DNA from 3 places in the Brooklawnia propionicigenes genome. Region 3 is predicted to be linked to each of the others. Evidence: predicted binding sites of a transcription regulator. Region 3 holds the regulator's gene; each other region holds the start of a gene.
The links. Region 3 encodes LexA, which represses DNA repair genes until DNA is damaged. Its sites were predicted from a motif close to TCGAACANNTGTTCGA; they were not measured.
Positions count from the first base shown of each region.

Region 1: ruvC (crossover junction endodeoxyribonuclease RuvC) is a predicted target of LexA. The motif match lies at 3,712-3,727, and genes of this name have one in related genera.
Region 2: QUE25_RS04465 (DUF222 domain-containing protein) is a predicted target of LexA. The motif match lies at 3,808-3,823, and genes of this name have one in related genera.

Region 1 is NZ_AP028056.1:3,119,280-3,126,996, reverse strand. It holds gene secD (protein translocase subunit SecD) at 1-764, opposite strand, end outside; gene yajC (preprotein translocase subunit YajC) at 831-1,349, opposite strand; gene ruvB (Holliday junction branch migration DNA helicase RuvB) at 1,504-2,538, opposite strand; gene ruvA (Holliday junction branch migration protein RuvA) at 2,552-3,166, opposite strand; gene ruvC (crossover junction endodeoxyribonuclease RuvC) at 3,163-3,693, opposite strand; gene QUE25_RS14325 (YebC/PmpR family DNA-binding transcriptional regulator) at 3,797-4,597, opposite strand; gene QUE25_RS14320 (GNAT family N-acetyltransferase) at 4,644-5,669, opposite strand; gene priA (bifunctional 1-(5-phosphoribosyl)-5-((5-phosphoribosylamino)methylideneamino)imidazole-4-carboxamide isomerase/phosphoribosylanthranilate isomerase PriA) at 5,683-6,447, opposite strand; gene hisH (imidazole glycerol phosphate synthase subunit HisH) at 6,465-7,100, opposite strand; gene hisB (imidazoleglycerol-phosphate dehydratase HisB) at 7,097-7,714, opposite strand; gene QUE25_RS14300 (histidinol-phosphate transaminase) at 7,711-7,717, opposite strand, start outside.
Region 2 is NZ_AP028056.1:981,151-988,867, forward strand. It holds gene QUE25_RS04455 (DUF7059 domain-containing protein) at 1-1,254, opposite strand, end outside; gene QUE25_RS04460 (DEAD/DEAH box helicase) at 1,337-3,604, shown strand; gene QUE25_RS04465 (DUF222 domain-containing protein) at 3,837-5,159, shown strand; gene QUE25_RS04470 (Rv3654c family TadE-like protein) at 5,182-5,571, opposite strand; gene QUE25_RS04475 (TadE family type IV pilus minor pilin) at 5,577-5,957, opposite strand; gene QUE25_RS04480 (DUF4244 domain-containing protein) at 6,049-6,276, opposite strand; gene QUE25_RS04485 (type II secretion system F family protein) at 6,416-7,186, opposite strand; gene QUE25_RS04490 (type II secretion system F family protein) at 7,183-7,717, opposite strand, start outside.
Region 3 is NZ_AP028056.1:2,869,025-2,876,741, reverse strand. It holds gene QUE25_RS13280 (vitamin B12-dependent ribonucleotide reductase) at 1-1,488, opposite strand, end outside; gene nrdR (transcriptional regulator NrdR) at 1,554-2,081, opposite strand; gene QUE25_RS13270 (DUF2752 domain-containing protein) at 2,318-2,728, opposite strand; gene QUE25_RS13265 (RDD family protein) at 2,815-4,062, shown strand; gene QUE25_RS13260 (hypothetical protein) at 4,186-4,542, opposite strand; gene lexA (transcriptional repressor LexA) at 4,811-5,599, shown strand; gene QUE25_RS13250 (ATP-dependent DNA helicase) at 5,609-7,621, opposite strand; gene hflX (GTPase HflX) at 7,618-7,717, opposite strand, start outside.

The DNA of each region.
Region 1 (7,717 bases), 250 kb from region 3:
CCGGCGGTCGCATCAGTGACATGTTCACCGCTGAGGATGACCGGTCCGAGGAAGTACTTGTAGCTGCCGGTCTGGTCGCAGGCGATCAGGGGCTGATCGACGACGTCGGGGAACTCGTCGCCGCACTGGAAGGCGGCGAAGTCCTCGGCGTCCTGCTGAGTCGGGGTGTAGCCCAGCTGCTGGTCCAGGGTCAGCTCCTGGTCGCCCGGAGCGGTCGGACGCGGGGTCGCCGGGGCCGGCGGCTCGGTCGGCAGATTCGGGACCGGGCGTCGCTCGGCCGTGCTGGCCGGTGCGGACGTCGGCTCGGCACTGGCTTCGGCGGGGGTCTGCTCACCGGCAGTCGGCGACGATGTTGCCTCCGCGCTCGCCTCTCCCGAGGGTGTCGCCTCGCTCGTCGGTTCGGCAGTGGAGGTGTCGGTCTGCGGGACCTGCTGTACCCCGATGACCGGACGGAATGCCAGCTTGGCGGTGGTACCGACCAGCTCGACGAGTTCGTCGCTGCTCACATTCGGAACGGCAACCTCGATCTTGTCGTTGCCCTGAATCGTCACCGACGACTCGCCGACACCGAGGGAATCGACGCGGTTCTGGATGATGTTGCGCGCGGTCTCCAGGTTCTCCCGGGGCACGGTGCTGCCATCACTGGTGCGGGCAGTCAGCGTGATCGTCGTGCCACCGCGCAGGTCCAGACCCAGCCGCGGGGTCCACGTTCCGGTCAACGCCATCAGGGCGAACAGCATTGCGACGACGATCGCGAAACCGATCAGCGTGCGTTCAGGCCTGAATGTACTTGTGGATTGTGAAGATGATGCCACTGAGGCGCGCTCCTGTCAGCGTTCCTGCGGACGCTCGCCGGCGTCGTCGGTGGCGCTGACCTCGTTCGAACCGGGCTGGTAAATGGCGTTGTCGCCGGGCTGGTAGATGGTATCCGACGGCTGTTCGGCGGGCTCGGTCTGCGCGGCGTCGGCGGGGGCGTCCTCGCCGGTGGTCAGCTCACCCTCAACTGGGGTGGCCGGCGCCTGCTCCAGGCTGTCGGCCACGAAGCTGTCGACCGGGGCCGCGGCGATCTGATCCTCGGCGTATTCGAACTCTTCCTCGTCCGGGTTGGCTGTGCGCACGACAGTCTGCTTGAGCACGGTCACCTCTACACCGGGAGCCAGTTCGATGACCAACTGCTGTTCGCCTCGGGCCCGGATGGTGCCGAAGATGCCGGAGTTGAGCAGTACCCGGGAGCCGGGCTCCAGCGAATCGAGCATCTTGCGCTGTTGCTCCGCCCGCTTCTTCTGCGGAACGACCATCATGAAGTACATCAGGCCGATAAATACGGCCATGATGAGCAGGATTTCCATGTAAGACAACCTCACTTAGTCGGCAACCAGGCAGTTGCCTGGACGTGCAAGAGTGCGCACGCACAGGCACGCAACGTAGCGATCTTACCGAGTCGTGCTGTGATCACCACATCCGACCATGCCGCATTCTGCTGTGCACCGCGGGTGCGGGCCATCAGCTGAACAGATCCGGCTGACCACCGGCCGGTTCCTGGGTGGGGGGAACCATTCCCAGGTGAGCCCAGCCCGCCGGGGTGGCAATGCGTCCGCGCGGGGTCCGCATCATGAAGCCGAGCCGCACCAGGAACGGTTCGGCGACCTCCTCGATCGTCTCGGTCTCCTCGGCGACGCTGATGGCAAGGGTCGACAGGCCCACCGGGCCGCCGCCGAATCTGCGGCAGATCGCGTCCAGGACCGCGCGGTCGAGCCGGTCCAGTCCGAGCGGGTCCACCTCGTAGAGTTCCAGCGCGTCGCGGGCCAGTTCCGCGGTGACCACGCCCGCATTGTGCACCTGCGCATAGTCGCGAACCCGGCGCAACAGGCGGTTGGCGATGCGTGGCGTGCCACGGGAACGGCGGGCGATCTCCGCGGCGGACTCGGCATCCAAGGTGATCCCCAGCTTGCCGGCCGAGCGGCGGGCGATCCGTTCCAGATCGACGGAATCGTAGTAGTCGAGTTGGGCGGTGAATCCGAAGCGATCCCGCAGGGGCCCGGGCAGCAGCCCTGCCCTGGTCGTCGCCCCCACCAGCGTGAACGGGGGGATCTCGATCGGGATGGCGGTCGCGCCGGGGCCCTTGCCGACGACGACGTCGACCCGGAAGTCCTCCATCGCCAGGTAGAGCAGTTCTTCGGCGGGCCGGCTCATCCGATGGATTTCGTCCAGGAAGAGTACTTCGCCCTCGGTAAGCCCCGACAAGATGGCGGCCAGATCACCGGCGTGCTGGATGGCCGGTCCCGAGGTGATGTGCAGCGGCACCCCCATCTCGTTGGCGATGATCATCGCCAGGGTGGTCTTGCCCAGCCCGGGCGGGCCCGACAGGAGTACATGATCGGGAGTACTCCCCCGGTGTCGGGCGGCCTGCAGCACCAGGCTGAGCTGGTCGACGACACGCGGTTGACCCTCGAAATCGTCCAACGCCGAGGGACGCAGTGCGCTCTCGCTGGCGATCTCGTCGGGCGCCGGCCAAGGGTCAACCGGGGAATGGGTCACAGTGCGGGGCTCCTCAGGCTCGGGCCAGCGTTTGCAGTGCTGCCTTCATCAGCCTACCCAGCGAGATCTGCGGATTGTCGGCCACCAGCGGAGCGATCTTCTCCACGGCGGCATCGGCATCCTTCGACGACCAGCCGAGACCCTGCAGACCGGAGGAGACCTGCTCGCGCCACAACTCCGAACTGATCTGTTCGCCGGATTGGGCAGCAGTGTCGAGATCGGCGGCCAACGCCCCGACCCGGTCGCGCAGTTCGACGATGATCTTCTCGGCACCCTTGCGGCCGATGCCGGGGACCCTGATCAAGGTCGTCACCCGGTCGTTCTGGATGGCGGTCACCACCTCGGCCGGGCTGAGCACCGAGATCACCGCGAGCGCGAGTTTGGGACCCACCCCGGACGCCAGCTGCAGCAACTCGAAAGCCGCGCGCTCGTGCGTGTCGGCGAATCCGAACAGGGTCAATGCATCCTCGCGGACGATCAGCGTGGTCGCCAAGGTGCACTCGGTGCCCAACCGCAGACCGGCCGCGGTCGCCGGTGTGCAGGACACCTTGAATCCGACGCCACCGACGTCGACCACCGCCCAGTTCGGGCCGAGGGCCACGGTGGTTCCGCGGAGCTGGGAAATCATCGTCTTCCTCTTCTGGCCGCGTGTTCCTGCACGGCGGCCGCATAGCGATTGACCGAGCCACCTCGCCACAGTTGGCACAACGCCAAGGCGACCGCGTCGGCGGCATCGGCGGGCTTCGGGGCCTCGTCCAGCTTCAGGATCCGGACGACCATCGCCGCGACCTGGGCCTTGTCGGCGCTCCCGGAACCGGTGATCGCGGCTTTCACCTCGGTCGGGGTGTGCAGCGCGACCGGTATCCCGTGTCGTGCCGCGATCAGCATCGCGATTCCGGCGGCTTGAGCGGTGCCGGTGACCGTGATGACATTGTGCTGGGCGAAGACACGTTCGACGGCGACGGTGTCGGGCCGGTTCGCCACGATCCAGGCTTCCAGGCCTTCTTCGATGGCGAGCAGCCGGTGAGCATGATCCATCGCCGGTGAGGTGCGCACGACACCGGCATCGATCAGCTGGGGGGCGCGTACCGACACGGCCTCGATGATGCCGACTCCGCATCTGGTCAGACCCGGATCAATTCCGAGAATCCGCATGCCACCACCCATCGAATTGCGAACACACGTTCGGATTCTAGGGAAAAAAGACAGTGCCCGGCTCAGGCGCGCCGGGCACTGTCATCGGACACTGGTGAGAAGCTCAGTCCTCGCTGTCCAGCGCGGCCTCGACCTCAGGCGTGAGGTCGGCGTTGGTGAACACGGTCTGTACGTCGTCGAGGTCTTCCAGGGCGTCGACGATGCGGAACAGCTTCTGCGCATCATCGACCGAATCCACCACCTGGTCGAAGCTGGCCACGAACTGGACTTCGGCCGAGTCGTAGTCGATGCCGGCAGCCTGCACGGCCTTGCGCACCGCAACCAGATCGTTCGGGTCGCTGATCAATTCGAAGGCATCGCCTTCATCGCTGATGTCCTCGGCGTTGGCCTCGATCGTGGCCTCCAGCAGCTCGTCCTCGGTGATGGTGCGGGTCTGCGACTTGCGGGAGTCGGTGTCCACCTGCTGCTCCTTCGCCACGGTCACCACGCCCTTGCGGGTGAACAGCCGCTGCACCGACCCGCCGTCGGCGATGGTGCCGCCGTTACGGGTGACGGCCACGCGAACATCCGAGATCGAACGGTTGCGATTGTCGGTCAGGCACTCGATGAGGATCGCGACTCCCGCCGGGCCGTAGGCCTCGTACATGATCGACTCGTAGTTGACCGCGTCCGCACCCTCACCGGCGCCGCGCTTGACGGCGCGGTCGATGTTGTCATTGGGCACCGAGTTCTTCTTGGCCTTCTGAACCGCGTCGTAAAGGGTCGGGTTGCCGGCGAGATCTCCACCGCCGATCCGGGCCGCAACCTCGATGTTCTTGATGAGCTTGGCAAACAGCTTGCCACGCTTGGCATCAATAGCAGCCTTCTTGTGCTTCGTGGTTGCCCACTTCGAATGGCCTGACATATCGGACTATCCCCCTACGTACAGCGACGAACCTTCCCTAGCTTACTCAGTCCTCGAAGGTGGCTCCAAAGAGGACCACTCGGTCTTCGAGGCGGTAGCCCATCCCGGCAAACAACGATTCGGTCTCCGGCAGGTTGTCCGTGTCGATGCCGATACCGGCCAGTGTGCAGCCATGGTCGGCAAAGGTGTGCATGGACGCGGCCAGCAGCGCGCGTGCCAAGCCCTGCCGCTGGTAGTCGGGGATCACGCCGATCCTCTCGGTCCAGCCCTCCCGCCACCCGCTCTGGCGCTCGATGATCTCGCAGTTCACGGCGTAGCCCACCACCCCGGCGCCCGGATCATCGGTGCACACCGCGATCCATGACCAGTCCGGACGTGAGTCGGGACGCTCCAGCGACGCCTCCCAGGCCGCCTGCGGCACGTCGTGCGCGCCGTGCCTGGTGCCGAAGGCGATGTTGTGAGCCGTGCGCACCTTCTCGGACCAGGCTCGCTCGAAGGTCCGCAGTTCGATACCGGGCGGCGGCACCACCAGCGGCAGCGGCTCATCGGTGAGACTGCGGTGGGCATCGAAGAACCAGCGTTGCGGCTTGAGAAGGCCGTTCTCCTCCAGATCGGTGGACACCCGCGATCCCTCGTCGGTCGCACAGCCCACCCACAGCGGGCCGAGTTCGGGCCTGCTCTCGCGCAGGTGCAGGTACCAGGCTCGCGCCCTGTCGATCAGCCAGCCGACGAGCTTGTAGCCGATCTTGTGATGCCGCCAGGCCGGATGCACTCCGATCTCCATCCAGGCGTGCGGCAACGGATCGTCCGGGGGGGTGATGTGGTTCCAGCCGTAGGCGACGATCGTGCCACCGCGATCGCGTCCGACCACCGCATGGTTGGTCGGGTACGCCCATGGACGATCGAAGTCGTCGGTCAGCCCGCTCAGTTCACGATGCTGGGTCGGATCGTCGAAGTACTCGATGGCAGCGCACAGTTCGGCCACCTCGCCCAGATCCTCACGCCTGAGGAACGCCCACTCGAGACTTCCTTCGACGATGGCTTGTTCCCAGGAGAGTTGTTGCTCGCGCATCGTCGGCCGCCGCTCAGCTCATCACGGGATCGCGCACCACGGCCAAGGCCTCGGTCAGCGTGAAGTTGCCCACGTACAGCGCCGTGCCGATGATCGCGCCCTCGACACCGATCGGGACCAGGCCCGAGAGCATCTTCAGGTCATGCAGCGACGAGATGCCACCACTGGCGACGACCCTACCGGCGGTGCGGGCACAGACTGCCCCGAGCAGTTCGAGGTTGGGACCGGTGAGCATGCCGTCGCTGGCCACATCGGTCACCACGAAACGTTCGCAGCCGGCCTTCGTCATGCGCTGCACGGTCTCGAAGACATCACCGCCACTGGTCGTCCAGCCGCGCGCGGCGAGCTGGTTTCCCCGCACATCCAGACCGATCGCGATGCGGTCACCGTGTTCGGCGATGATCTTCTCGCACCATTGCGGGTTCTCCAGCGCCGCCGTGCCCACGTTGACGCGGCGGGCACCGGTGCCCAGCGCACGCTCGAGGGAAGCATCGTCGCGGATACCACCGGACAGTTCGACATTGATGTCCAGGGCACCGACGACATCGGCGAGTTGCTCGGCATTGGAGCCGCGACCGAAGGCCGCATCGATATCGACCAGGTGCAGCCATTCAGCTCCCTGCGACTGCCAGCGCAATGCGGCCTCCAGCGGATCGCCGAAGACACGTTCGGTGCCGGCGGCGCCCTGAACGAGCTGGACCGCCTTGCCGTCGTGCACATCGACCGCCGGTAGCAGCACCAACCGTTGTGGATCTGCCGAGGTGGAAGTGTTCGTCATAGACACGTTTAACGACCTTAACTCAATAGCCAATGGCGTAATAGCTGCGCCCCAGCCGCGCCGGACTTCTCCGGGTGGAACTGGGTGCTGGTCACGCTGCCCCACTGGACGGCAGCAATGAACCTATCTTCTTCGTGTTCGCACCAGGTGATGCGGGCATCCGCAGGTACCGAGGCCACCCCACCAGCGTCGGTGGCATGGACTCCGTACGAGTGGACGAAATAGAACCTGCGATCGCCGAGACCTTCGAAGACTCCCGCCTGTGCAGGCGTCTCCACCGTATTCCAGCCCATGTGCGGCAGCCGGCGTGCGGTGAGCCGTTCCACGGTGCCGGGAAAGATGCCGATGCCGTCGGCGTGTTCCCCGCGTTCGACACCGTGCGCGAACAGTACCTGGTGCCCGACACAGATGCCGAGCAGCTTACGGCCGGAGTCGACCCAGTCGCGAACCAGATCGTCACCGCCGATGCTGCGCAACCCGGACATGCAGGCCGCGAAAGCACCCACACCCGGCACCACCAGCGCATCTGCGCCGGCGAACTCGTCGGCCCGGCTACCCAGCCGCACCTGGGCGCCGGCGGCCTCCAGGGCTCGGCAGGCCGAATGCAGGTTTCCCGAACCGTAGTCGAGCACGCCGATCCTGGGCTCGGTCACAGCGCGCCCTTCGTGCTCGGCACCCCCGTCACCCGCGGATCGGGCTCGACGGCGAAACGCAACGCCCGGGCCAAGGACTTGAACTCGGCCTCCACGATGTGGTGCGGCTCGCGTCCGGCCAGCAGGGTCAGATGGACGCAGATGCCCGCGTTGAAGGCGAGCGACTCGATCACATGCTGAGTCATCGAACCGGCGTACAGCGGCTCGGTGCCGCCGATGCGCGCATAGATCTGGCCCTCGGGTTCGCCGCTGACGACCACGTAGGGACGCCCGGCGACATCGACCACGCAACGGGCCAGGGCCTCGTCCAGGGGTACGGTCGCGTCGGCGAAGCGGCGGATGCCGCGCTTGTCACCGAGGGCGGACTTGAGGGCCTGACCGATGGCGATCGCGGTGTCCTCGATGGAGTGATGCCCGTCGATGTAGATGTCGCCGGTGGTCTTGATCTCCATGTCGATCAGTGAATGCCGTGACAAGGCGGTCAGCATGTGGTCGTAGAAGCCGACCCCCGTGCTGATCACCGACTCGCCGGTGCCGTCCAGGTTGAGTTTGACCTCGACATCGGACTCGCTGGTGACGCGATGCACTGCGGCGACGCGTGCTTCAGTGGTCATTTC
Region 2 (7,717 bases), 1.3 Mb from region 3:
GTACTGCGGATCCTCGGCCCCGGGGGTTCCCAGAGTCTCCTGGACGATGTCTTCGCGCAGCTTCAGGCTGCTGGCCAGCAGCTGCTCATCGCTGGCCCGGGCCGCCGTGATATCGCGTTGACGAGCGGCGATGGCGGGGCCGAGTGGCTGATGCACCGCGTGTGGCCACGATTCGATGGTGATATCGGGTGTCTGACGGCCCGCATTGGTGATGGTGATCCAGCCCATCCCGATGGCCCGGATGCCCAGTTCGGTGAAGTAGTCGAGCCATTCCCGGTAGCGGGCCGACCAGCTGGGGTCACCCGCCAGGCCGGCGTCGGTGAGCCACAGTTCTATATAGGCGTACGGATCGAGCCGCTCGCGTTCGATCACCCACATGTCGGCTCCCGCCGGCGCCCAGCCGCTGAGGCGATCCTCCCAGGGCTGATCGCCGGTGATCGCCCAGTTGGCGAGCACCTGGCAGATTCCGCCCTCGTTCAGGTGATCGATCGACCCGGTGACGACCTTGCGAATGAGGCCGTCCGCACTGAAATCTGTCTCTCGATAGGCCAGCCGCTCACCGCTCGGAGGGCTCATCACATAGGGCGGGTTCGTGACGATCAGATCGAACCTGTCGTCGGCGACCGGGTCATAGAGGCTGCCGTCGCGCAGGTCGACGTCGACCTCGTTGAGCTCCGCGGTGATCTTGGCGAGCTTAAGCACCCGCGGGTTCACGTCGGTAGCCGTGATCCGGTCGGCGTGGGCCGACAGGTGCAGACTCTGGACGCCGCAGCCGGTGCCCAGATCGAGTGCACTGCCGACCTGACTGTCGATGGTCAGCTGCGCCAAGGTGGTGGACGCGGAACTGACGCCGAGCACATAGTCGGGTTTGATCGGTTGGGTCCGGTAGTCGAGACCGGGTGTCGGATCGGACACCACCCAGCCGTCCCACTGACCTTCGGAGGTTTCGAAGCCGTAGGGACGCACGTCGACAGGGGCCTGGATGCGGCCATCCGGGCCTACCTCCAGCAGACCTTCGTCCATCAGTGCCTCCAGCGGTAGCGCCGCTTCGGCGGCCGAGCTCGAGACCGGCAGGTTGAGCGGAAAGAGCTTGATCAAGGTCGCGAGCGGGGTCTGGTCATCGCCGAGGGCCTCGCGGGCGGGCACCGTGCAATTGCGGTCCAGCCCGGCCTGCCCGGCCTCGCCGATGCGGGCGAGCACCGTGTCCACGGTGTAATCGGCCGACATCAAGGCGTCGCGCAGTGCATCGATCATGTTCACCCTTCCACTGTTACATGCCGGTCCCAGCGCGGGTCGGCGGCGGGTTCGGCCGAGCGGACGTGGCAAGGTTGATTCCGTGGCGATTCCCGGCTGGCTGGCGCACGATCCGCGAGTGGTCTGCGTGCGCCATCGCGATGCCCTCGACGGGCAGTGCGCCGAGTGGCCGACCTGGTTGCCCGGCTCCGTTCGGGACGCAGTGACCGGTGCGGGTATCGAACGGCCGTGGCTGCATCAGGTGATGGCCGCCGACGCGGCCTGGGCTGGTCAGCATGTGGCGGTGAGCACGGCGACGGCGTCGGGCAAGTCGCTGGGCTATCTGCTGCCGATCATGGCTGCGACCGCAGTCCGTGCGCAGGTCGCTAGCCTGGGTGTCACCACCGGCGATCTGAGGTCGAGACTGGGCGTGGCGCGCCACACGGCGCTCTATCTGGCCCCCACCAAGGCCTTGGCTCACGATCAGTGGGCGGCGGCTCGCAAGCTCGGACCGTCGGGCTGGCAGGTCTCCTGCCTGGATGGCGATTCGTCGTCCATGGAGCGACGATTCGCGCGCGACTACGCGAGTTTCGTGCTGAGCAATCCCGACATGCTGCACCGATCGGTGCTGCCCAATCACTCGCAGTGGTCCGGGTTCTTGGGGTCGCTGCGCTATGTGGTGGTCGATGAGGCACACCGCTATCGCGGAGTCTTCGGGTCGCAGGTCTCGGGAGTGCTGCGTCGCCTGCGGCGGCTGTGCCATGCCTACGGCGCCGATCCGGTCTTCGTCCTGACTTCGGCGACGGCCAGTGACGCCGGACGCTCGGGAGCGCTGCTGATCGGCGAGAACGATCCGCTGCTGGAGGTCTGCCAGGATGCTTCGCCGCATGCGGCACGCGATGTCGTCTTGTGGCGTCCGGCTACCGACGCGCCGGGTGAGGCGTCCGATCTGCTGGCGAGGCTGGTGGACGACGGCCAGCAGGTGATCACCTTCGTCGCCAGCCGCACCCAGGCGGAGCTGATCGCCTTGCGCGCCACCGATCGCATCGGGTCGGGGCGCCGGGTGGCCAGCTATCGCTCGGGCTATCTGGCGGGTGATCGCCGGGAGCTGGAATCCCGGCTGCGGTCGGGACAGCTTGCCGGGGTGGCTGCGACCAATGCCTTGGAGTTGGGCATCGACATCACCGGGTTGGATGCGGTGGTGATGGCCGGGTTCCCGGGCACCCTGGGATCGTTCTGGCAGCAGTCGGGACGCGCGGGGCGCGGCGACCGGGATGCCCTGGTGGTGATGATCGCCCGCGATGATCCCCTGGACGGCCATCTGCTCGACCATCCGGAATTCATCTTCGATCGTCCGGTGGAACAGACGGTGCTGCATCCGCAGAACCCCTACGTGCTGGGGCCGCAGTTGGCAGCGGCCGCGCAGGAGGCACCACTGAAACCCGCGGACGAACGGTGGTTCGGCCCGACGATGACGTCAGTGGCCGGCACGTTGAGTGAGCGGGGGGTGCTGCGCGCGCGGCCGAGTGGCTGGTTCTGGACCAAGGACTATCGGGCCGTCGACGAGATCGATCTGCGGGGTTCGCATGATCACCCGGTCGAGATCGTCGAGGCCGACACCGGACGCGTGCTGGGCAGCGTCGACCACGGCGCCGCCGACCGAACGGTTCACGAGGGCGCCGTCTACCTGCATCAGGGCGAACAGTGGCTGGTAGTTCAATATCTTCCGGACGAGTCGGTGGCCCTGGTGCGTTCGGTTGAGCTGCCGTATTACACGCAGCCGCTGGGCACCAGCGAGGTGCGGGTGGTGCATACCCAGGCGCAACGGCGATGCGGGAACGGAGTGATCTGCCGCGGCGAGGTCGAGCTGTCGAGCCAGGTGACCGGCTATCTGCGGCGCGATTCGCTCACCTCGGATGTGTGGGACGAGACACCGCTGGAGTTGCCCAGGCGGCAGATGACCACCCAGTCGATGTGGTGGCTGATACCGGACGAGGTCGTCGCGCGATTGTCGTTCTCGGTGGCGCGGCTGGGGGCTGCGGTGCATGCGGCCGAGCACACCGCGATCGGTCTGCTGCCGGCGTTCGCACCCTGTGACCGCTGGGATATCGGCGGGCTGTCGACGGCGCTGCATCCCGACACGCAGCTGTGCACGATCTTCGTGCACGACGGCATGCCCGGTGGTTCGGGATATGCCGAGCGCGGCTTCGACGTGGCCGAGGCCTGGTGGCGGGCCGCTTTGGAGCGGCTGACCAGCTGCGACTGTGAGACCGGCTGCCCGTCGTGTTGCGTTTCACCCAAGTGCGGCAACGGCAACCGGATGCTCGACAAGTCGTCGGCGGCCGAGTTGCTCAGCGTGCTGCTGGGGTGAGTGGGCGGGGCGTTGCTCGGCGTCGGATCCCATGAGATCGCCAGAGGGTTCCGATGCAGCCGCACAGCGGGGCCTGGGCCTTCATGTCATTGGCCGGCTTCGTCGGAGCGACTTCGGACGCCGCGACTTCGGCTTGGACAAGGCTGCCTGGCGGAAGTCCTGCGAAGAAACATCGAAGAGAAGTCTTCACTGTTCTGCTGTATTCGAATATGTGTTCGATTACAATGGGGTCATGGATACCCCCATCTGTGACCCCGAATTCCTGGCCCGGCAGGAGACCAGCAGACAAGCCTTCGACGCGTTGATACATGCCCACGACCAGTTACTGGCCGCCGAGGTCGCCGAGTTGGTGACGATCACCCACACCGCCGACCTCTGGCAGGTCGACACCGCCGCAGTCGATGCGGGAATCGAACAGTTGATACAACCCGGCCATGACGGCACCCCGCAAGTCGGGGAGTTCCTCGCCCTCGAACTGGGCCCCGTGCTAGGAATCTCACCCCAAGCCGCGATCTCCCGGATCGGTAACGCCCTCGACCTGCGAGAACGCCACCCCCTGCTCTGGCAAGCCGTGCTCGCCGGGAAAGTCCGGGTCTGGCAGGCGAACCGGATCTGCCTCGAGTGCGCCCACCTACCCGCCGCCGCCGCGCGGGAAGTCGACCAGAAGCTCAGCCAGGCCGCCGCCACGATGCCGTGGTCACGAGTCATCAAAGCACTGCCCGGACTGATCATCGCCGCCGACCCCGACCTGGCCCGGCAACGAGCCGAAGCACGACGCCAGTCACGCCGGGTACGAGTATCCAAAATCGAAGACGGACACGTCAGCTTCTGGGGTGTCGTCAACCCGGTCGACGGAATCTTGTTCGACCACGTCCTCACCCAAATCGCCACGACCCTACCCGCCCTACCAGAAACCATCCCGGGAACCGATCTCGACCGGCGCCGAGCCGCCGCCGTCGGCATCTTGGCCCGGCAAGCGTTAGGGCAGGAGGCGCTACCCACCCACACCCTGATCGTCCACATCGCTGCGGACGATCCCGCACTCACCGCCGGCGCCTCATCCCCAGCGTCGGGGGTGGCCCGGATAGCAGACTGGGGGCCGCTACTCACCGAGCAGCTACCCGCCTTCCTGGACGGATCAAAGGTCGTCGTCCGGCCCATCGTGGACCCCGCCGGGCTACGCCCAGCCGACTGCTACGAAACCCCGGCCCGGATGCGGTTCGCCATCGAACAACGCAACCCCGTCGACGTGTTCCCCTGGGGCACCCGCAAAGCCAGCCACTGCGACATGGACCACACCATCCCCTACATCGACGGCCGGGCCGGACAAACCAGCCTCGCCAACCTCGGGCCACTATCCCGTAAGGCCCACCGAGCGAAGACCCACAGCAAATGGACACTGGAACAACCGGCACCCGGGATCTACCACTGGACCTCACCCCACGGCTACCACTACCAAGTCACACCACAAGGAACCACCCGAGTGTCGGTACCACCAACTGAAGAAGCCGACCACCAGAACAGATTCGAAACCACGGTAGCGATGCGAACCTGATGCGGGGGCGCCGTCCCCGCCCTCACGGGATGTCGGAGACGACGCCGGCCCTGGACTCGGCGTGCGCGCTCTGGGGCGCTCCCGCGATCTGCGGGCGCATCTCGACGTCCACGGCGATATCCACGATGAACTCGCCCCATCCTGTGGTGACTTCGCAATTCGCCAGGACCGCGTCGTTGGCGGCGGCGGCCTGCTCGGCAACGGGGCAGGCGGGGCGTCCGTCTCGTTGGGCCTGGGCGGCCGCGATTGCCACGACATCGGCGACCGCGCGGGCCCGGGCGCCGCTGGCCAGCCAGCTGGAGAACCAGGCGCCCACGGCCGCAACCAGCATCAGGACGATCACTACGGCGAGGATTAGCATGGTGCCACTCCCCCGCTCAGCTGGCTGCTGGGTTCGCCGGCGGCGCTGCATGCTGATCACCGCCCCGCAGTCGGAGCAGTTGCACGTCCTTCGATCTCGATCGGCCCGAGGGCTCCCCAGCGGGCATCGACGGCAACCTGGACGGTGATCTGCTGGCCGGCCTCAACGACCTGCACCCGCGCACCATCCGGAACGTGCTGCTCGGCCTCCTGCGCAGCCTCCTGATCACCGCGAGCCAACTGCCGCACGATCTGGCCGGCCGCGTCGGAACAGCGCGCCTGCAATGCCACCAGGCTGACGGTCCAACCGAGCATCCCGGCCATCAGGCAGGCAGTCAGCATGCCCACGGCGAGTTCGAAGGTCACCATGCCCCGCTGTCCGCGGCGGATGGGGCCCGGATCTGCTGTGGCCGGATCTGCGGCTGTGGCTCGAAGCATCATGTCTCCTGCGCGAATGGGATCGGGGTGGTGCAAAAGAAGAGGTTCGGGTGGGCACGTCCACGTTGGCCCACCCGAACCTCGGATCTGATCAGGGCAGCATCCCGCCGACCTGCGAGATGAGATTGACGACGAACTTGAGCATCGCGCTGAAGAAGTCGTTGTTGGTGAACACGTTCAGCAGCACCAGGGCCAAAGCCACGGCGGCCAGGATCCCGACCGCGTATTCGGCCGTGGCCATGCCTCGCTGGCAAGCCGAGCGCAGTCCGCGGCCGCGGATCACGGGCGTCGGGAGGTGGGTATCGAACCGAGTAGTCATGTTTCGCTTCCTTTCAGGTGGAGCCCGTCGCCGGGCCGTGGGAGAGATCCCGCAGATCTGTGGGTCTGCCGTGGAATCGATACAAGGATTGGCAAGTGGGGTACCGGATCGGTCAGGCGGACAACACTCTGTGGACAATTCAGCGAAGTTGAGTGAAGGAGCCGAGTGTGGCCGCGATGATCGGCACGACTCCGACAAGGATGAACGCGGGCAGGAAGCAGCACACCAAGGGCAGCACCGATCGCACACCGACCGTCCGGGCGGCCATCTCGCGCCGGGCTCGGCGCAGCGCCCTGGCTTCTGCGGCGTGCACCTCGAGCACCTCGGCGACCGCCGCGCCCGATTCCGCGCAGCGGGCAAGGTCGCGTGCCACTGCACCCCACACGGTGTCATCGCGCAACCAGGCCCAGGCTTGCGCATCAGAGCGTCCCAGATCGAGATGGCCGAGGACGGCGCGCAACAGTCCGGCACTCGGTTCCGGCGCCAGCGCCGCCACATGCCGAACCGCCGCCCGCAACGGCACCCCGGCATCCAATGCGGCCGCGAACAACTCCAGACAGCCCGGCAGTTGGGCCGCGAGCTGCTGAGCCCTGCGCCGCTGGGACGCAGATTCCAGCCACCGTAGCCCGGCGATGGCCAGTGGTATCGCGCCCGCAGCCACCAGGCAGGCCGCCAGACCTTGGCCCCCCAGCAGCCAGCAGACCGCGCCGGCGAGCAGGCCGAAGCGCCACTGCAGGCCCGAGATCCGGCACAACCAGCCCGGCATCCGACCTTGCCACGCCGTCACGCGCTTGGCCCCCGAGGCAGCTGTCGCCACCTGGCGCAGTGCGGACCGGTTCGGACCCGGAAACAGGCACAGCAGCGCCACCCCCAAGGCCAGGCCCGCAATCACCGGACCGGACGTGATCATGGCTGGTCCGCCTGCTCGCCCGGCAGCCTGCCCAACAACGTGGTCCAGACCAGACCCGCGCAGACCAGACAGACGGCCGCTGCCAGGCAGATGCGCCCGACGAGCCCACCGAGCAGGAAGACCAGCGGGTCGCCACCACCGGCGAACCCCAGACCGATACCCAACAGGGGCAACAGCGCAAGCATCTTCCCGGTGGCCCGCGGAGAGGCGAGTTCGGAGGCCACCAGGCGTTCGGCGGCGGCCTCGGCTCTCAACCCCTCGGACACCCGGCTGGCAGCGTCCGCGATGGGGGCGCCGGTAATCTGGCAGAGCTGCCACGATCGGGCGAGGCCGGCCAGGCCCGAGCAGCCCGGATGCATCGCGGCCGCGTGCAGCGCAGCCGGCACATCACCCCCGATCGCCTGAGTCGCGGCGACCGGTTGCAGCAGCGCACAATCCGCCGCCACCCGGGCCAGCGCGGCCGGCGCGATGTCGCCGACCCGCAGCTGGGTCGCGACCGCGATGCAGGCCTGCACCACCTCCTCGCTGTTG
Region 3 (7,717 bases):
CATCACCCGCTTGTGCGCGTCGGCATTGCGGCCATAGCCGGCATAGGTTCCGACCACACCGGCCAGTTCGGCGCTGCGCCGGTAGGCGGCGGCGGTCATCAAGGAGGTGATCGCTGCAGCCAGCGAACGTCCGCCTTCGGAGTCGTAGCCCTTGCCGAGAGCCATCAGCAGCGCACCGAGGTTGGCGTAGCCGATACCCAGCTGACGGTAGTCGCGGGTCGTCTGGGTGATGGACTCGGTCGGGAAGTCCGCGAAGACGATCGAGATGTCCATGGCGGTGATGATCAGCTCGACGGCCTTGATGAACCTGTCGACATCGAAGCTGTCGTCGGCGCGCAGGAACTTCATCAGGTTCAGGCTCGCCAGATTGCACGAGGAGTTGTCGAGGCTCATGTACTCCGAGCACGGGTTGGACGCGGTGATGCGTCCGGACTCGGGATTGGTGTGCCAGTCATTAATGGTGTCGTCGTACTGCAGACCCGGATCGGCGCATTCCCAGGCAGCCTGGGCGATCTTGTCGAACAGCTCCCGGGCATCCACCTTCTCGATGACCTCGCCCGTCATCCGGGCGCGCAGTCCGAACTCGGTGCCATCGGTCACGGCCTGCATGAACTCGTCGCTGACGCGAACCGAGTTGTTGGCGTTCTGGTACTGCACCGAGGTGATGTCCTTGCCGCCGAGATCCATGTCGAATCCGGCATCGCGCAGCGCACGGATCTTGTCCTCCTCGCGCGCCTTGGTCTCGATGAACTCCTCGATGTCGGGGTGATCGACGTCCAGCACAACCATCTTCGCGGCGCGGCGGGTGGCGCCACCCGACTTGATGGTGCCCGCCGATGCGTCCGCACCGCGCATGAAGCTGACCGGGCCGGACGCAGTGCCACCGGACGAGCGCAGCAGTTCCTTGGAGGAGCGGATCCGCGAGAGGTTGAGGCCGGCGCCGGACCCGCCCTTGAAGATCATGCCCTCTTCGCGGTACCAGTTCAGGATCGATTCCATGGAGTCGTCGACCGACAGGATGAAGCAGGCGCTGACCTGCTGCGGCGCCGCGGTGCCGACATTGAACCAGACCGGGGAGTTGAAGCTGAAGTACTGGTTCAGCAGCAACCAGGTGAGTTCCTGACCAAAGATCTCGGCATCGTGGTCGGTCGCGAAGTAGCCGGATTCCTGGCCGGTCTGCTGATACTTGCCGACCACGCGGTCGATCAGCGTCTTGAGGCTGGCTTCGCGCTCCGCGGTGCCGAGCGCGCCGCGGAAGTACTTGGTCGTGACGATCGTGGATGCGTTGAGGCTCCATGAGGTCGGGAACTCAACCCCGCGCTGCTCGAAGACCACTTCACCGGTTTTCCAGTTGGTCTGAACGACATCGCGCTTTTCCCAGGTGACCTCGTCATAGGGATGGACGCCCTCGGTGGTGAAGACCCGATCGATCGTCAGGCCGCGAGCGCTCGGCGTTCCAGGCTTGTCGTCATACAGAGTGTCGGTCACAGCTGTCTCCTGATGGTGATGCGTGCATGTGGGTAGGTCGGGAAAATCCAGGCAGGTCGTGAAGGTCAGTGTGCACCGGCGGTCTGACAGATTTCGTCCGCCAGATCGATGGGCAATTGCGCTTCGGCGTCGGACTCGGCATCGGCCCGAGCGCTTTCGCGCATCCGGTCGATCTCGGCGACGAAATCGTCCACGCTGGTGTAGTGCCGATAGACCGAGGCGAATCTCAGATAGGCGACCGGATCGAGTTCACTGAGAGGACCGAGGATGGCAACGCCCACCTCTTCGGTGGGAACCTCGGCCTGCCCGGATGCCCGGATGGCCTCTTCGACCCGCTGGCCGAGTTTGGCGAGTTGGGCCTCGGTGACCGGACGCCCCTTGCAGGCCTTGCGGGCGCCGGATATCACCTTGTCCCGGTTGAAGGGCTCGATCACACCGGACTTCTTGACCACTACCAGTTGAGTTTGCTCGATGGTGGTGAAGCGTCTTTCGCAAGCCGGGCACTGCCGCCGACGGCGAATGCTCGTGCCGTCCTCAGAAACGCGGGAATCAAGCACCCGAGAGTCGCAATGACGACAATATGGGCAGTGCATCGTGACTCCTCAGCTCGGGATGTGTATGCCTCTGTGGACATCTTGTGGACAACAACCACAATCTGTGGACAAATGACACTTGTGTAACTACTAGATGTAGAGAGATTACACCGATTGGCCACTAGATCAAGTGCCAGCGGCGAAGCTCGCCGTCGATTCGGCGTGTCGCCTGATCGCCTCGCCCACCGCTCCGAGTGAGGCCAGAAAATCTGACCGCTGATGACAAGACGGCCACTTCAGATGAGGTTGCGCACGATCATGAACACCGCACCGACAACCCCCGCGACCCAATAGATCTTGGTCTGGGTGAGCGGACGCCAGGACTTCGGCGGACGCAACGCCGGTCCTCCGGCCAGTTCCACGGTCCAGGCCACCGCGCACACGATCAAGATTGGTAGCACCAGCACGAGCAGCGCGTTGTATCCCCAGGCTGCCGCCACGTCGCCTTCGGCCAGGGCGCCAGCGGCTCTGGTCGATCCACACAGCGGGCACTGGATTCCGGTGAGACTCAGCAATGGACAGGGCAGACCGATGCCGAAGAGCAGGTGAGCACCGGCGATCGCCGCACCGACTGCGCCGAAGCCCAGCAGACGCGACAGCGCTACTCCCGGCGAGAAGACCGCCGGGCCGGCCTCATGAGACTGCACACCACCATTATCCGCGTGAGCCGCCCGCGCTGAACCCACCAGCCGCATAGGATCAGTGGCGTGATGCAATCTGATTGGAGGCAGCCGTGAGCAACGACTACTGGGGTCGCCCCGCTGAGGACCCTGGCCAAGACGCCGCGAGCAGCGACGAGAACGGCCAAGCGAGCCCGGAGACCGCGGGCCAGGCCAACCAAGAACAAACCGGCAGCGCAGCGCCGACGTACGGCTCGCCTGCTTATGAGCAAACCGCAGGTGAGCAGCCGAGCAGCGAGCCAGCAGCACCTTCCGCCTACGGGCAGCCCGACACACCATCCACCCCGCCGACCCAGGCCGGCTACGGGCAGTCGTCCTACGAGCAGCCGGGTGGCTACGGGCAGCAATCCGGTCCCCAACCGACCACTCCCAGCTATGGCCAGCCGGGCGCCCCGACTACCCCCGGCTACGGCCAGCCAGATGCCCCGACTACCCCAAGCTACGGACAGCCGGGCGCACAGCCCACCACTCCCAGCTACGGCCAGTCGTCGAGCTATGGCCAGCCCGGCTCGGGAACACCCAACTACGGCACCCCCAGCTACGGACAGTCGTCGTCCTACGGGCAAGCGGCCGGCGAGCCGCCCTCGTCGTCCTACGGACAATCGAGTGGCCAGTCCTACGGCAGCGGCGACCAACAACAGTCCGGCGGGCAATCGTTCTACGGCCAAGATCCATACGGCCAGCAACAGCCCCGCTACGGCCAGGGCGCCGGTTCGCCTTCGGCCGACCCCTACGGCCAGCCGGCCGACCCCTATGGCCAGCAACCCGGCTACGGCCAGCCGACCGATTCGTATGGTCAGCCGACCTACTCGGGCAGCCTGTACGGCCCGGTCGGTGGCCCGGCGGCACCACTGGCCTCCTGGGGCAAGCGCGCACTCGGTGGCCTGATCGACTTCGTCCTGCCCGGCATCGTCATCGGCATCATCTCCTCCTTCTTCAATTCGGGCGGCAATGAGAGCATGATCGGCGGCATCGTCCAGTTCGTCCTGGGGGTCGGCTGGGTTGTCTACAACGTCGGCTACGTCGGCGGCAACACCGGGGTGACGTACGGCCGCAGGGTCGCCAAGACCCGGCTGGTATCGGCGGCCACTGGTCAACCGATCGGGCCAGGAATGTCGATCCTGCGCTACTTCGCGCACATCGTCGACTCCATCATCTGCTACATCGGATGGCTCTTCCCGCTGTGGGACGCCAAGCGGCAGACCCTCGCGGACAAGATGCTCAACACCGTGGTGCTGGACGAGTCGCCGACGACCCCGCCGGCCCCCTACGGCCCGCCGCAGCAGCCCTACGGCTACTGAGTCACACAATCACCAGCGCCTGAGCATTCACCAGCGCCTGAGCGATTACACGGGCGGGACGGTTCCCTGAGGAGCCGTCCCGCTTTCGCTGTCCGAGGCCCTTGGCGCTGGTGACCGCAGCGCTCAGGCCAGACCCGGCGCCAGGGCGAGGTACTGCGAAACGACGATCCACACTCCGAGTAGCACAGCCAGGGTGAAACCGATCATCATCACCACCAGGCCACGATCGGTCAGCGTGATCTCCTCGCGGCCAACGACTGATCGTGTCGATGCGGGCGAAGCGGCCGCGGCCGAGGCCACCACCTGGTAGTAGGCCCCCGGAAGCGGCGATGCCGGTTGCCGGGGACCGGCCGCCCGAGTGGGCACGAAGCGCATCTGTGCACAGGGCCGCCGGTCGCCGTCGAGCAGGGCGCGCCTCGACCGTACGGGTGAGCCCGCGACGCGCCGGACATCGATCTGACTTTCCACCAGGACGCTCATCTTGCTTCCTCCATCCGCCCGGCCATCCGCCGCAGCTAACAGGATCGAACGTGTGTTCGATGCACAGCCTAGCGAGCCGTCCGCGATCGTTCAAGTGTTCGATTCGCTTGTTTCTTGCCGTCTGAGAACCATGCAAGCAGGGCCCACTGACAAAACCATTCGGACGATTCCCGCCGCATCTGTGGTCCGTGGTTCGCCGATCGCATCCATTGGCGACACGCTCGAACAGATGTTTGAATGACGCCCCCGGATGATCTAGCGTTGTCTCATGATCACAGTGAGGCGTCCACCCGCCACCCCTCGCCGTGCCGGCCGGCCATCCAACGAAGACATCGCCCGCGATCTGGGCTTGGACAACGTCGCCGAACTACCCGACAGCTCCGAGGACGAACTGGGGCTGACCGCCCGTCAGCGCCGCATCCTGGAGTTCATCCAGGAAACCGTGTCGTCTCGCGGCTACCCACCCAGCATCCGCGAAGTGGGCGAGGCTGTCGGCCTGGCCAGTTCCTCCAGCGTTTCTCATCAGCTGAAGGCCCTGGAGGCCAAGGGTTTCCTGCGACGCGACCCGAATCGTCCGCGGGCCCTCGAGGTCATTCTTCCGACCCGGACGGCCTCCCCAACAGAACCCGAGGCCGAGCCGCTCGGCCAAGACGACGCCACCGATTCGGGTGACCGGTCACCGAACGCCGTCGCTGTGCCGGTGCTCGGCAGCATCGCCGCCGGCGTGCCGATTCTCGCTGACGAACAGGTGGAGCAGGTGTTGCCGCTGCCACGCGAGCTCGTCGGACAGGGGACCTTGTTCTCACTCAAGGTGCGCGGAGACTCGATGGTGGACGCAGCAATCTGCGATGGCGACTATGTGGTCGTCCGTCAGCAGCCCACTGCGGACAATGGCGACATCGTAGCGGCGTTGCTCGACGGGGAGGCCACCGTGAAGACGTTGCGCCGTGTGCCGGGCCAGGTCTGGCTGATGCCGCACAATCCGGCCTACCAGCCGATCGACGGTAACGACGCCGCGATTCTCGGCAAGGTTGTCGCGGTTCTGCGGCGGATCTGAGCCGGACCGCTAGCTGGTCCCCAAACGCTGCAATGCCTGGATTGCCACCTCGGCGTCGGTGGTGGTCCAAAACGGCGGCAACGAGGCTCGCAGGAAGCCGCTGTAGCGGGCCTTGATCAGCCGCGGGTCGAGGACCGCCACCACGCCCCGGTCGCTCGTCGAACGGATCAGGCGTCCGGCACCCTGGGCCAGCAGCAGGGCCGCATGACTCGCGGCCACCTGCATGAAGCCGTTGCCGCCGGCCTGAGCGACAGCTTGTTGTCGGGCCTGCATCAGCGGATCATCGGGCCGCGGGAACGGGATCTTGTCGATCACCACCAGCCGGCAGGTGTCCCCCGGCACATCAATGCCCTGCCACAGCGACATCGTGCCCAGCAGCACGGAATCCTCTTCGGCAATGAAGGTGCGGGTGAGCTCACTGAGATTCGCCTCGCCCTGGCACATCACGTTCAGCCCCGGGAGTGCGCCGCGCAGGTGCTCTGCGGCTGCTTCGGCAGACCGCTGCGAGGCGAACAGGCCGAGCGTGCGGCCATCCGCGGCCCAGATGAGCTCAGCCAGTTCCGCCAGCGCGTCGGCGCCGATACCATCGCGGCCGGGGTTGCGCAGCCCGGTCGCCACATACAAGATGCCCTGTTTGGCGTAGTCGAAAGGAGATCCGACATCGATGGCACGCCACTGCCCGGCGTCGCCGGCCTCGGTATCGGCCGCGATACGGTCCGCACGGCGCAGCCCGACGCTCCCGGCCATCGACTCGAATGCACCACCGACCGTCAACGTCGCCGACGTCAGGATCGTCGGATGTTCTTCCAGAACGTTCTCGCGCATCAGCCCCGCAACCGACAGCGGCGCAACGTTGAGCTGACGGCCGAAGCGATCGTGCGCGCTCAGCCAGACCACATCGTGCTCGTCGAGTCTGGCCATGCGCTCGGCGATCTCGAAGATCTCTTTCATCGCCGACGCCGCCTGTTGCCGCTGCTCCGGATCGGAGCTCTGCCCCGACCCCGTCGCCAGCGCCGAAACCGCCCGGCGGCTGACCTCGCGCACCAACGCGGCGGCCTCGACCGCGAGCGAACCCGGCTCCGTGATGCGCCCAGGCGCCACCTCGGCCAGTGCATCAGCGAAGGTGTCGGCGACCTCCAGCAATTCTGTGGCCAGGTCATCGTCCAGCCAAGCGCTCGCCCGCTTGGAGACCCGTCCGATCTGCTGCGCCGACAGTTCGCTGCTCGCCGCACCGGTGACCCGGTTGACCAGTTCGTGCGCCTCATCGATGATGACCGGACCGTACTCGGGCAGCGCCGTGCCGCCGTGCATGGCGTTGATGGCCAGCAGCGCGTGGTTGGTGACCACCAGGTCGGCCTGCCTGGCCCTGGCTCGCGCCTCCTCGACGAAGCACTCTGCGCCGTAGGGGCAGACGTTGGCCCCCAGGCATTCGCGTACCGGCACCGAGACCTGCGCCCAGGCCCGCGGGGAATGGCTCGGTGCGTCGTCCCGGTCGGCAAGTCCGCCGTCCTTGGCCTGGTCATCAGCCCATTCGCGGAGCGCGATGACCTCGGCTCCCAGACTGGAGGTGGCATCGGATCCCGAATCGCGCACCGCCTCGACGAGCTCGGCGCCGCCGAGCAGCGAATCCTGTTCGCCACCCGTCTGATCGCGTACCCGCAGCAGGCAGATGTAGTTCGAACGTCCCTTGAGGATCTGCGTGCGCGGTTCGCGACCCACGACCGAGGCGACCGCACGCGCGGCGATCGGAATGTCTTTGTGGGCCAGCTGAGCCTGCAACGCCAAGGTGGCCGTGGCCACCAGCGCGGTCTGTTTCGATCCCACTGCCCAGATCATCGCCGGGATGAGGTAGCCGAGCGACTTTCCGGTGCCGGTACCGGCCTGGACGAGCAGGTGAACCCCCTCGTCCAGGCTCGCCGCCACCTGATCGCTCATCGTCTGCTGTCCCGGACGCGAGGTGCCTCCGAGAGCAGCGACCGCCGCAGCCAGCGCCTGGGAGGCTTGGCCAGGCAAATCGCTCACTGCGGCTGCCTGTTGGCCTGGGCGTACGGGTTCAGTTGGGCCGCCAGATCGGGATGCACCCGCGCCGTGATCAGCGTGCCGCCGGGCTCATGCTCG